DNA from 2 places in the Lactobacillus sp. B4026 genome. Region 1 is predicted to be linked to the other one. Evidence: predicted binding sites of a transcription regulator. Region 1 holds the regulator's gene; the other holds the start of a gene.
What was found. The regulator HrcA, encoded in region 1, represses chaperone genes, less so after heat shock. The targets are predictions, from matches to a motif close to TTAGCACTCNNNNNNNNNGAGTGCTAA.
Positions count from the first base shown of each region.

Region 2: clpP (ATP-dependent Clp endopeptidase proteolytic subunit ClpP) is a predicted target of HrcA. The motif match lies at 1,293-1,319, and genes of this name have one in related genera.

Region 1 is NZ_JAFNPD010000002.1:119,944-126,211, reverse strand. Features, by position in the region: gene dnaK (molecular chaperone DnaK) at 1-234, opposite strand, end outside; gene grpE (nucleotide exchange factor GrpE) at 253-846, opposite strand; gene hrcA (heat-inducible transcriptional repressor HrcA) at 859-1,908, opposite strand; gene ribF (riboflavin biosynthesis protein RibF) at 2,048-2,980, opposite strand; gene truB (tRNA pseudouridine(55) synthase TruB) at 3,002-3,895, opposite strand; gene J3U69_RS02470 (ribosome-binding factor A) at 3,938-4,300, opposite strand; gene infB (translation initiation factor IF-2) at 4,319-6,268, opposite strand, start outside.
Region 2 is NZ_JAFNPD010000001.1:234,091-240,358, reverse strand. Features, by position in the region: gene J3U69_RS01255 (GW dipeptide domain-containing protein) at 1-1,179, opposite strand, end outside; gene clpP (ATP-dependent Clp endopeptidase proteolytic subunit ClpP) at 1,352-1,936, shown strand; gene whiA (DNA-binding protein WhiA) at 1,989-2,924, opposite strand; gene J3U69_RS01240 (gluconeogenesis factor YvcK family protein) at 2,928-3,962, opposite strand; gene rapZ (RNase adapter RapZ) at 3,967-4,845, opposite strand; gene J3U69_RS01230 (HdeD family acid-resistance protein) at 4,943-5,485, opposite strand; gene uvrA (excinuclease ABC subunit UvrA) at 5,536-6,268, opposite strand, start outside.

The DNA of each region.
Region 1 (6,268 bases):
TACTTTGTAATCAGTCTCACCCATATGACGCTTAATTGATGAAATTGTGTTAGGGTTAGTGATTGCTTGTCTCTTAGCAACTTCACCTACTTGAATTTCACCATCTTTAAATGCGACAACGGATGGAGTGGTACGGTTACCTTCTGGGTTAGTAATAATCTTTGGTTCTTTACCCTCTAAAACTGCTACTGCTGAGTTAGTGGTTCCGAGGTCAATACCGATAACTTTTGACATTAATAATCTTCCTTTCAATTATTGTGCAACAACAACCATTGCTGGTCTTAGTGTACGATCTTTATATGAATATCCTTTTTGTAAAACTTGAACAACGTGATCTTTTTGTTCATCATTTTCAGCTTCTACAGTTTGTACTGCTTGATGTAAGTTAGGATCAAATTTAGCTCCCTCAGCTTCAATTTCACTGATACCATGATCCTTCATCGCCTTAATCAAAGAATCCAAAGTCATTTGGACACCCTTTTTAAGTTGTTTAGAAGCTTCATCATCTACTTTAGTATTCAAGGCACGTTCAAGGTTATCCATTGCTGGTAGAACATCCTTTGCTAAAGATTGTGATTCATACTTGATTAATTGTGCACGCTCATTATTGTAGCGATTTTGCATATTTTGCATTTCCGCTTGACTACGAAGGAATTTGTCCTCCAAGTCTTTCTTTTCTTCTTGAGCTTTGGCTAAATTTTCCGCAAGCTTTTTTTCTGCGGATTTTTGATCTTCGTGTTCGTCAGCCTTAGTATTTACTTTGCTTTTTTCATCTTTTGTAGCTTTTTCTGTTTGACTTTTATCTTTGGCCAAATCTTTTTCGCTAACATATTTTTCCTTACTCACGGCTAACCTCCTTTATTTAAACCTACCATAATATTCAAGTAGTTTCTTAGCCAATTCATTTCTAAAGTATTCCAAAAGGCCAATAACTTGTGAATATGGCATATTATTCGGGCCAAGTAAAGCAATTATGCCCTTGCCATGGGAGCCAACGCTATACTCTGCCGTAAGCAGACTATAATCTCTTAACAAATCATTTGACAATTCAGAACCCAAACTTACACGTACCGGATATTTACCACCATCTGAATTAGTCTTGTCATCAACAAAATTAGAAATCAAATCATTGTGATCAATCAATTCATATAGTGAACGCAAGCTAGAAACATCATCAAACGAACTATTATTCAATAAGTTGATTTGACCATCAACGTACATCTGCTCACTAGCAGCATCGTTAATAACATCTTCAACTAAATCAATTAGTTCACTTACATGATTACTCGTTAGCTTTTTACCCAAGGTCTGATTAAGCAAGGTAGGAGTTATCTCACTTAAAGCTTTTCCTACGAGTTCATCGTTAATCATCCGCACAGCTTTTTCTACTTCATCACCGTGAACATTATAAGGTAAGCTGTAAACTTGGCTATGGACGTTACCATCACTAGTTACCAAGATTGCCATAATTTGGCGATTAAATAACGGTACGATTCGAAAGCCAGTGATAGTTAAATCACTATTTTCGGGTCCCTCTGCAAAAGCAGTGTAATTAGTCAAGTCAGAAAGAATTTTGGCAGCTTCCTGTACAATCTCGTTGACTTGGTGAAAAGGCTGATCTAATTGACTAACAATTTTCTGGTAAACAGACGACGGGATTTGAAGAGGTTCAAGTAAATTATCTAAGTAATACCGATACCCTTCTGTAGACGGTACGCGTCCACTTGAAAGGTGTGTTTTCTCAAGTAATCCCTTGTCTTCCAAAGCAGCCATTTCATTACGAATAGTTGCACTAGAAACTTTAATTGGCAACTGATTCATGACCGTTTTAGATCCAACCGGTTCATGCGTTTGCGTAAAATCATTAATAATTGTCTTTAAAATTAATTCTTGACGTTCGGTCAACATAAAAATCGCCCTCACTTTTAGCACTCATACTTATCAGGTGCTAACAATTATTATGATACTAGTTTTTAGCAGAATGTCAAGTCGAGTGCTAAACTTTTTTATGACAAAATGCAGTTTTCTAATTAACCGGAAGAATTTATTAGTTTCTCTGGGCAAAATAAGCCTTTATTTCAGCTTCATCTTGTTTCATCTGCATTTTTAGCTCGTTCAAGTTAGCAAACTTAATCTCACCACGTGTATACTTGTACCATTTTATAACCATGTCCTCGTCATAAGCTTCTTCATTAAACCCAAATAAATTAGATTCAATAAAAATCTTCTTATTATCATTAATAGTTACATTATAGCCAACACTAGTCATTGAGTCATACCATTGACCCTTAATTTTAGTTCGGGTTGCATACACGCCAACCTTTGGCACCACTTTGTTAGTATCCCATACTAGATTAGCTGTAGGAAAGCCCAATTTATGTCCATTACGCAGACCATGACCTACTGTCCCAGACATAACATATGGCGCACCCAAAAGTTTTTTTGCTAAGTCCATCTGACCAGCAGTAATTGCCTTTTTAATTTCCGTCGAGCCAATCTTTTGACCATCATAAGATTGTTTCGGAACATCAATTATTTCAAATCTGCCTCTAGCAAATTTAGGGAAATTTTTCATATTAGCAATATCTTTGGGACCATAAGTATAATCAAAGCCAGCCACTACCGTGTCAGCACCCAGTTTGACGACAATGTTATCAACAAATTCTTGTGCAGTTAACTGGCAAAATTGCTCATTAAAATGCATGACCAATAAATAGTCGACACCAAGTTTTTGCATTTTATAGGCTTTTTCACCTAAATTATCTATATAGGTAACTTGTGAATTTTGGTAAACCTCTTTAGGATGACGGTCAAAGGTCATTACAACCAAGGGCAAGTGCTTGTCGTCTGCCTTTTTTTTGGCAATTTTAATTAACTGTTGGTGTCCGAGATGGACGCCATCAAAAAAACCAAGCGCTAAGATAATATTAGTTGGAAATAGCTTTTCGCCGATGGGGTAAGTTAAATGGATAATGTGCACGATAAATAACCTTCATTTCACCTATTCGTTTTGTAACAGCATCAAATCAGGGCGATAAACAGCATCATCCTTTTGATAGATTGCTTTAACGCTATTATTGTACCTTAATGCAACCTTTTTTGCATTCGTTTTCAAAGGAATTGAATTGCCATTTTTTACTTTTAGCCATTGACCACTAGTTAAATCGCAAGTTTCATAGTCCTTAAAAAAGGCATCAATTGGTTGAATAAAGTTGGTCACTTCATCAGGATGAGCAATAATTTGATCAAGTTTAACCGCTTGATCAATGGTAAAACCAGAACTTGCAGTCCGGCGTAATGTTTTCATCACGGCTGGAACCCCGAGCCGGGTGCCTAAGTCATTAACAAGGGATCTTACATATGTACCTTTACTACATTCAATTTGAAAATCAAATTCTTGAAAACTGGTTTTTGAATCAAATACCGGTTCAGACATAGTATCATAGGCAAAAATTTGCACTTGCCTTTTTGGCCGTTCTACTTCGATACCCTCACGAGCGTATTCATATAAATGCTTACCATTAACCCGGACAGCTGAATAAATTGGTGGTACCTGTTCAATTTGGCCAACGAATTTTTGCATTTGCTGTTCAATTTCTTCTTTTGCAATCGGATCAGTCAACTTCTGACTTTTGAGAACCTTACCACTTATATCATAGCTATCAGTAGCATAGCCTAAAATAGCTGTCCCCACATATTTCTTATTTTGCGTATGCATTAGTTCAATTAACTTGGTAGCCTGACCAATCGCTATTGGCAAAACACCAGTTACATCGGGATCCAAAGTACCAGCATGACCGATTTTCCTAATATGAAGGGCTTTGCGTAAATGGTAGACGACGTCAGCACTGGTCATGCCTTTGTCTTTATCTACCACTAAAATTCCATTTATCATTTTACCTTACCCACTAAAAAAGCGCCCAACAGCGCTTTTTGGTTAATTATTTCGATCTTCATCTTGCTTTTTAACTTCAGCAATTAGTCGATCAATTTTACTACCATATTTTACTGAATTGTCTCGCTTGAAAATTAATTCAGGCACCTTATAAACTGTTAAAATTTGACCAAGCAAATGACGCATCATGCCCTTTGCTTTTTCAAGTCCTGCAGCAGCTTCTTCTTCCTTTTTTGGATTTTCAGAAAGAATGCTGTAGTAAACAGTTGCATACGACAAATCATTAGTACATTCAACTGCAGTAATTGTAACATCGCTTACGCGTGGATCACGAATATTTTTCCGCAGAATTTTGGTTAATTCACGGAGGATCTCTCCTTCAACACGACCTACTCTGTGTTTCATGTTTTCCTCCCCGTCAAACTAGTTAGGCTTAACTTCTTGCTGTTCAACTGCTTCTAATTCATCACCAATTTTAATGTCATTATAGCCTTCAATTGTCAAACCACAGTCAAAACCTTGCTTAACAATTTTAGCATCATCCTTAAATCGCTTAAGTGAAGCAACTTTACCGTTATAAATGACCACACCGTCACGAATTAAGTTGACATCAGAATCGCGTGTGATGTAACCCGAGTCAACAAAAGCACCAGCAATAGTTCCGACTTTAGAAACTTTCCAAGTTTCACGAACTGTTAAGTTGCCGACAACCTTGTCCTCGTATGTTGGCTCAAGCATTCCTTGCATAGCCGCCTTAACATCATCAATCGCCTTGTAAATAATACTGTATAAGCGAATATCGACACCATCAGCCTCAGCTTGTGACTTAGCAGTTGCCGTTGGTCGAACATTAAAGCCGATGATGAAGGCATTGGAAGCACCAGCCAATGTGACATCAGATTCATTAACGGCACCTACGCCTGCGTGAATAATGTTAACGCGAACGCCCTCTACCTCAATCTTTTCTAGAGATTGTTGCAAAGCTTCTGTCGAACCTTGAACATCTGCCTTTAAGACAACATCGACTTCCTTCATATTCTCTTTCTTCATTGTGTCAAACAAATTATCAAGAGTAACATGAGTAACATTTTCACGTGATTGTTGTAATGCTTGTTGAGCTCTTTGCTCACCAACACTTCGAGCAGTCTTTTCATCATCAAAGACAACGATCTTATCGGCTGATTCAGGAACATCATTCAAACCAGTAATTTCAACTGGCATTGAAGGTGTTGCCTTTTCAACCTGCCGACCACGATCATTGGTCATTACCCGAACACGACCAAACCGGTTACCAACAACAATTGGATCACCAGTATGAAGAGTACCTTGTTGAACTAACAAGTCGGCAACTGGACCACGTCCACGAGACAAGCGAGCTTCAATAACCGTACCGATAGCTTTTTGTTTTGGATCAGCCTTTAATTCCATCACATCAGCTTGAAGTAAAATCATTTGCAATAATTCATCAACATTTTCACCAGTTTTGGCAGAAATATTAACAAAGATGGTATCGCCACCGTAATCTTCTGGAATAAGATTATACTTCATCAATTGCTCAGTAACATGTTGTGGGTTGGCGCCTGGAGCATCCATTTTATTGATTGCAACAATGATTGGAACTTTAGCGCTTTTAGCATGATCAATCGCTTCAATTGTTTGTGGCATTACACCGTCATCAGCAGCTACGACCAAAACAACAATATCAGTAATCTCTGCACCACGTTCACGCATATTTGAAAAGGCCGCGTGTCCAGGAGTATCCAAGAAGGTAATCAAATGATTATCAATTCTGACCTGATATGCACCAATCTTTTGCGTAATACCGCCAGCTTCATGGTCGGTAACATGAGTATGACGTAAACGATCAAGTAAAGTCGTCTTTCCGTGGTCGACGTGACCCATGATTGTTACTACAGGTGGACGCTTAATCTGATGCTTAGATTCCTTAGAGGCTTCCATTCTCTTATTGTATAAGTTATCAATATCAGACATGTCCTCATGAACTTTTTCTTCAGCATTAATTCCGTATTCAGCCGCTACTAGTTCAATTGCGTCCTTATCCAAAGATTGATTTTGATTAGTCATTACCCCAAGCATGAATAACTTTTTAACAATTTCTGCTGGTTCACGGTGAAGAATTTTACCCAAATCTTGTGCATTCATCCCAACTTCATAAACTAAAGTTTCTGGTAATGGACGCTCTTTTCTTTGAGTTGGCTGCTTTTTCGGCATTTGTTCATATTGTCGTTTCTTATTCTTGCGCTTACGCTTCTCTTGGTGCTTAGAATAAGTATTGTTGTTATTGCCAAATGCTTGATTCTTTCCTTTGCGACCTGGTTTACCATTATTACGTGAATTATGGCCATTACCACG
Region 2 (6,268 bases), on a different contig from region 1:
ATTGTTAAAATCCTTTTGTGACATATCGAGTAAGTATTGGGCGTTATAAGGACTAGTTAGTTTATTTAAATCATAACCCACAATGTGTCCTGATCTTAAATATGTATGGCTTAATAAACTAGTGTATGCCCATCCCTTTGATACAGTAACGCCTTCTGGGATATGACCTACACGGTTAATATTATCATCACTAGGATCTTTAACACTGAGTAAAACTGGTTGATAGAACTTAGTCTTCAGCGTTAAATTACCACTTGTCAAAGTGTGCTTTTCAGTTTCCGGTGAATATTCAGTTGGACTAACATAATTTACTGAAGAACCATAGTGTGTTTTCCATGCTTGGTGATCATTAGTACCTGGTTGAGCTGGTAAACTGTTAGTTACGTCTGGGTCGGCAATTCCCTCTTTAGTACTCTTTCTAACCGTAACTTTAACAGTAGCAGTAGCTTTACCATATGTATATTTCACTTTATAAGTTTTTGGAGTAGCACATGGTATAGTATCACGCGACACCTTGACATTATCATTGTCAATTACTGTTCCCATATAGTTAGTTGCATAGGAAATAGCATCTCTTGTAGGAAATTCATAGCCATCATTACGAACTAAAGTGACTGTTTTAGGGACAGCAATTTCATTTCTTGCAAAATAATTTTCATTGACATAGCCGACCTTACGACCGTCAACATAAATTCGCCAGTAGCGGTATTTCTTTGTTTCAATCAATTGGTCAGATTGAATGTGATTATATTGAAAATTGATGCCGTCAGCGACTTTTTTGACAACCTTACCGTTTTTAACGTCTTGCCAAACTTTATAATTCTTATTACCGGCAACTTTAGTCATCATGGCATAACCAGTAATAATCTGCTTTGGCTTCTTTTTATTTTCTTTGTCTTGATCGCCATTATCCCCATCATTAGGATTCTTCGGATTAGTCGGTGTTTTTGCATCCGTATTACTATTACCGTTGCCATCGTCATCGTCAGCACTTTCACCATTATTTTCATTATTGTCAACTGTATCAGAGACAGAATTCTTATTAGAATTGTTTTGTGCCGGTGTTTGCTGCGTAGTACTGGAATCAGCTACGACTGGAGTTGCACACAATCCAGTCGTTGCTGGTAAGCAGACTATCAATGCTGTCGTCATTGTTGCTATTTTTTTAATAAGCTTCAAAATTATTCCTCCAAAAATTTAGTTTACTCTTCGTATTATATAATAAGAATGTTGTAACTTAGAATACAAAATTAATACACTTTCATTGACAGGTTTTGATGTAAGTGATTTAATTAGCACTGTACTTATTAGAGTGCTAATAGATATGAATTTTAATTCAGGAGGTAGAAATATGCTTGTACCTACAGTTATTGAACAAACTGCCCGTGGTGAGCGTGCCTATGACATATATTCACGCTTGTTAAAAGATAGAATTATTATGCTTAGTGGTGAGATTAATGATGATATGGCCAATTCAATTATTGCCCAATTATTATTCCTTGATGCCCAAGACAACACAAAGGACATTTCACTATACATTAATTCACCAGGTGGAGTAATTACTTCTGGTTTGGCAATCATGGACACCATGAACTTTATCAAATCAGATGTTTCAACCATTGCAATTGGAATGGCTGCATCAATGGCATCAATTCTTTTAACCAGTGGAGCTAAGGGTAAGCGTTTTGCTTTGCCAAACTCAACTGTCTTGATTCACCAACCTTTGGGTGGCGCACAAGGTCAACAAACTGATATTCAAATTGCAGCCAATGAGATCTTAAAGAGTCGTGAAAAGATCAATAAGATTTTACACGAGACAACTGGTCAGCCACTAGAAAAGATCCAAAAGGATACTGAACGTGACAACTACTTGACTGCTGAAGAAGCAAAAGATTATGGTTTGATTGACGAAATCATGGTTAATCAAAAGAAATAGTTAAATACAGCCAAATTAAAAGAGCTTTGAATAATTTTCAAAGCTCTTTTTGTTATTCATTTAATGTTTCAGCCATCTCATGCAGTTTGGCAAACCGATGATTAGCGCCCGACTTCGAGATCGGTCCATCTGGTACTTTTTCGGCTACTTCTTTTAAAGAAAGTTCCGGGTTCTGTAATCGCAGACGGGCTATTCCCTGTAATTTTTCGGGAATGTTTTCTAAGCCAATTTTATTATCAATCAGCTCAATGTCTTCAACTTGTTTAGCGGCAGCCGTTGCCGTTTTTTTCAAATTAGCCGTATCACAATTAACCAGTCGGTTAACTGAATTCCGCATATCACGCATTATTCTGAGATCCTCAAAAGAAAGCATGGCATTAATTGCACCAGTTATATGTAAAAAATCACCAATTTTTTCAGCTTCTTTTAAGTAGACGATATAACCTCGCCGCCGCTTAGTTGTTTTCGCATTAAGCTTAAAATAATGATTCATCAGCTTAAGCAGATCATTATTATGATCCTCATAAGCAGAATAGATTTCAAGGTGGTAGCGACTTGTTTCAGGGTTATTAACGCTGCCACTGGCCAAAAAAGCACCTCGCAAATAAGACATAGCACCTTCACGCGAATTAATAATTCTTTTGGGAATACGGGTAATTAATCCTGCCTCGGGAGTTAAAATTTCCAAATTTGTTAGAATTTCTTTAACGTGATTTTGCAGTCGAACCAAGTATTGATTATTTTTCTTAAGCTTCATTTTTCGTGAAACTATTAATAATGGTTCGACCTTATATGCAGTTTTAATTAAAGAAAAAATGCGACGCGCAATTGCAGGATTTTCGGTCGTAATATCAAGGCTAAACATGTGATCATGAAAGTTTAACACGCCGTTCATTCGTAAAAATGCCGCTAATTCAGCTTTTGCATGCTCAGGATGAATTGGTAGCGACGTTAACTCCTTTTTTACCTTGCTCGCATAGCTTGCCATTAACTAATCCATTCTCTTTCTGCGGGACATTGCCGCAAACGCCCGATTAATAATTTCTTTAGCCACTTTTTGCCCATCGTGAAAAACAAGGCCACTTCGTTGATCAATAAAATCATCGGTAATGACGCGGCACCCTTGCTGCCTTAAGCCAGCATAATCATTTTTAACCGGCTCAATATAAGCATCGTAATCATCCGGGTCAAATTTTGACATATCAATCTTGGCCCCATTAACCAATGTTGTATTAATATAATGACCGCCAAGATGATTATTAATTACAGATACATGGTCACAATCAGAGAAATGATCTGTTTCACCAAGCTGAGTCATAATATTACAAATATAAATAACTTCAGCTTGCGTTTTCTTTACAGCCTCACCTAAATTCGGAATCATTAGGTTCGGCAAAATTGAAGTAAACAAACTTCCCGGTCCCAGAACTACGGCATCAGCCTGCATTATGGCCTCTAAAACGGGCGAAACGGCTTCTGGCTCAGAAGTAGAATTTGTATCAGTTACCCAAACACGCTTAATCCGTTTATCTTTATTAGTTATCTCCTTTTCCCCTGCTTGAACTGTGCCATCAATAAATTCAGCATTTAGTGTCAAGGGTTCATTTGAAGCTGGAAAAACATGACCATCAACTCGCATCATGCGTGATAAAGATTGCACGGCATCAAAAATATTACCATGCATTTCATTTAACGCTGCGATAATTAAATTACCAATCGCGTGCCCGGAGAAAAATGAATCTGATGAATCAAACCGATATTGAAAAATATCTTTTTCTTCCTGAGGAATATCACTTAATGAAACTAAGACATTTCTAATATCACCAGGTGGAACAACGTTAATAAAGTTTCTAATCGAACCAGACGAGCCACCATCATCCGATACGGTAACGATGGCAGTAATCTGCGCATTTTGATCCTTTAAGGCGTTTAAAACTACTGGTAAGCCAGTACCGCCACCAATAACAACGATTTGTGGTCTTCTGCTTTTAGTAACTCTAATTATTTTAGAATCTTCATAGGTCATTTTTTCACCTTTTTCTAGTGTAGCGACTAATTTCGCGGTGCGTAATATCAACTGAATAATTTTGGGATAAATCATGAGCAAGCTGCTGGGCAATTGCGACACTCCGATGCTGTCCACCAGTACAACCAATCGCAATTGTTAATTTACCCTTGCCTTCTTTAATATATCCGGGCACAGCTGTTTCCAGTAAATCTAATAACTTCTTGTAAAAGACTTTTGTTTCGTTTTTTTCCATTACATATTTGGCAACACGCTTATCTAAACCAGTAAACGGTCGCAATTCAGGAATATAAAACGGATTGGGCAAAAAACGAACATCCATAACGATATCCGCATCGATTGGCATACCATACTTGAAACCAAAGGACAGGACTTCAATCGAAAATGGTTGTTTTGCCTTACCACTAAACTCATCAAAAAGTTTCTGCTCAAGCTCTTTGGGCTTTAAATTAGAAGTGTCAATAATATCGTTGGCCCGATTTTTTATTCCCGTTAATATTCGACGCTCCTCGATAATTGCATCGAGAAGTCTACCACTTCGAGCTAGTGGTGGAACTCTTCTTGTTTCTTTATAGCGGGCAACCAGGGTATCATCTGAGGCATCTAAAAAAACAATCCTCGTTTGAACGCTACTATTATCTTCAAGTGAGTTTACTTCGTTTAACAAATCCTTGTAAAAATTTTTAATTCTAAGATCAACGACAACTGCTACCTTTTTAAAGTCATCTGAATTAACGATTAAATCCCAAAAACTGGAAAGAAGCGTTGGCGGCAAATTATCTACAACGAAATAGCCCATATCTTCAAGTGCATGCGAGGCCACCGTTTTACCAGCACCACTCATACCTGTAACGATTAATAATTGCTTTTTATTGACAGACATATGCTATCCCCCTATTGATATAATTATAACATACCGGGTGTTTCATAACTTTTCTGGGCAAAAAAAAAGTCCGCTAGGAACTTTTTCTTTGTCTTTTTTATCTACGGGCAAATGCCGCAATTACTTCACCTATTCCGAAAATCAATAGCCATAATGAAACTAGCCAGATTAACGTTAAAGCTGACAATGCTGGGTTAAACATTAAACTAATTGCGATTAATAATCCGAAAATATTCAAAATAATATTAATCCAAAAGTAAAAACCCGAAATATCTCGTAAATGCCACGAAAAAATAATTCCAGAAATTGAATCGAATAGGAACCAAAATGCAAATAAATATGCAATTGTCAGTCCAGCAGCATCGTATGAATAGAGGAATAGAACACCGATAATGATATCCAATACCCCAGAAACAATTGAGAGCCAGCTAAATGAAACAAAATAGCGAAAACGGCTATAAAATGCCAACCAAACAAATCCTTGTACAATCGATACAATTGCAAACAACAATACAAATGCATGTAATGCCTTGCCTGGATGACGGATTAAAAATAGCCCTGCTATGATCATTAAAATACCAGAGATTAGTGCAGCCCAGTTAAAGCCACGGTTTTCCCTGTAATTTGAAAAATTATCCATCTTTCTTCCTCCCTGACCGTTATTTTACACTTTTTGAATAAGAATAAATACTATTTATTATCTTTTTTAACGGTCTGCTTAGTTAATGCCGTATCGCGTTTAAGCACGGGAGCAAGATATTGTCCGGTAAAGCTTTCCTTAACTTTTGCCAGTTGTTCTGGCGTACCTGTAGCAACTATATTGCCACCGCCTTCGCCACCTTCTGGGCCCAGATCAATTAACCAATCAGCATTCTTAATTACATCAAGATTATGTTCAATAATTAAGACTGTGTTACCTTGATCAACTAAACGCTGCATGACATCAAGAAGACGCTTAATGTCATCTGTATGTAATCCCGTTGTTGGTTCATCCAAAATATAGAAATTCTTACCTGTAGAAATCTTTTGTAGTTCAGCAGCTAATTTCATTCTTTGGGCTTCACCACCAGATAAAGTCGTAGCCGATTGCCCTAATTTGACGTAGCCTAAACCAACATCAACTATTGTCTGCAATTTCCGCGCAATTTTAGGAATATTTTTGAAAAAGTCACATGCTTCACTAATTGTCATATCGAGAACTTGTGCAATATTCTTTTTCCGGTAAGTTACCTCCAAAGTTTCGGAGTTATAGCGGTTGCCGTGGCAAACTTCACAAGGTACATAAACATCTGGTAAAAAGTTCATTTCGATCTTAATAATACCGTCACCACGACATGCCTCACAGCGACCGCCCTTAACGTTGAATGAAAATCTCGCTTTTGTATAACCACGAAGCTTAGATTCATTTGTTTGCGCAAATAAA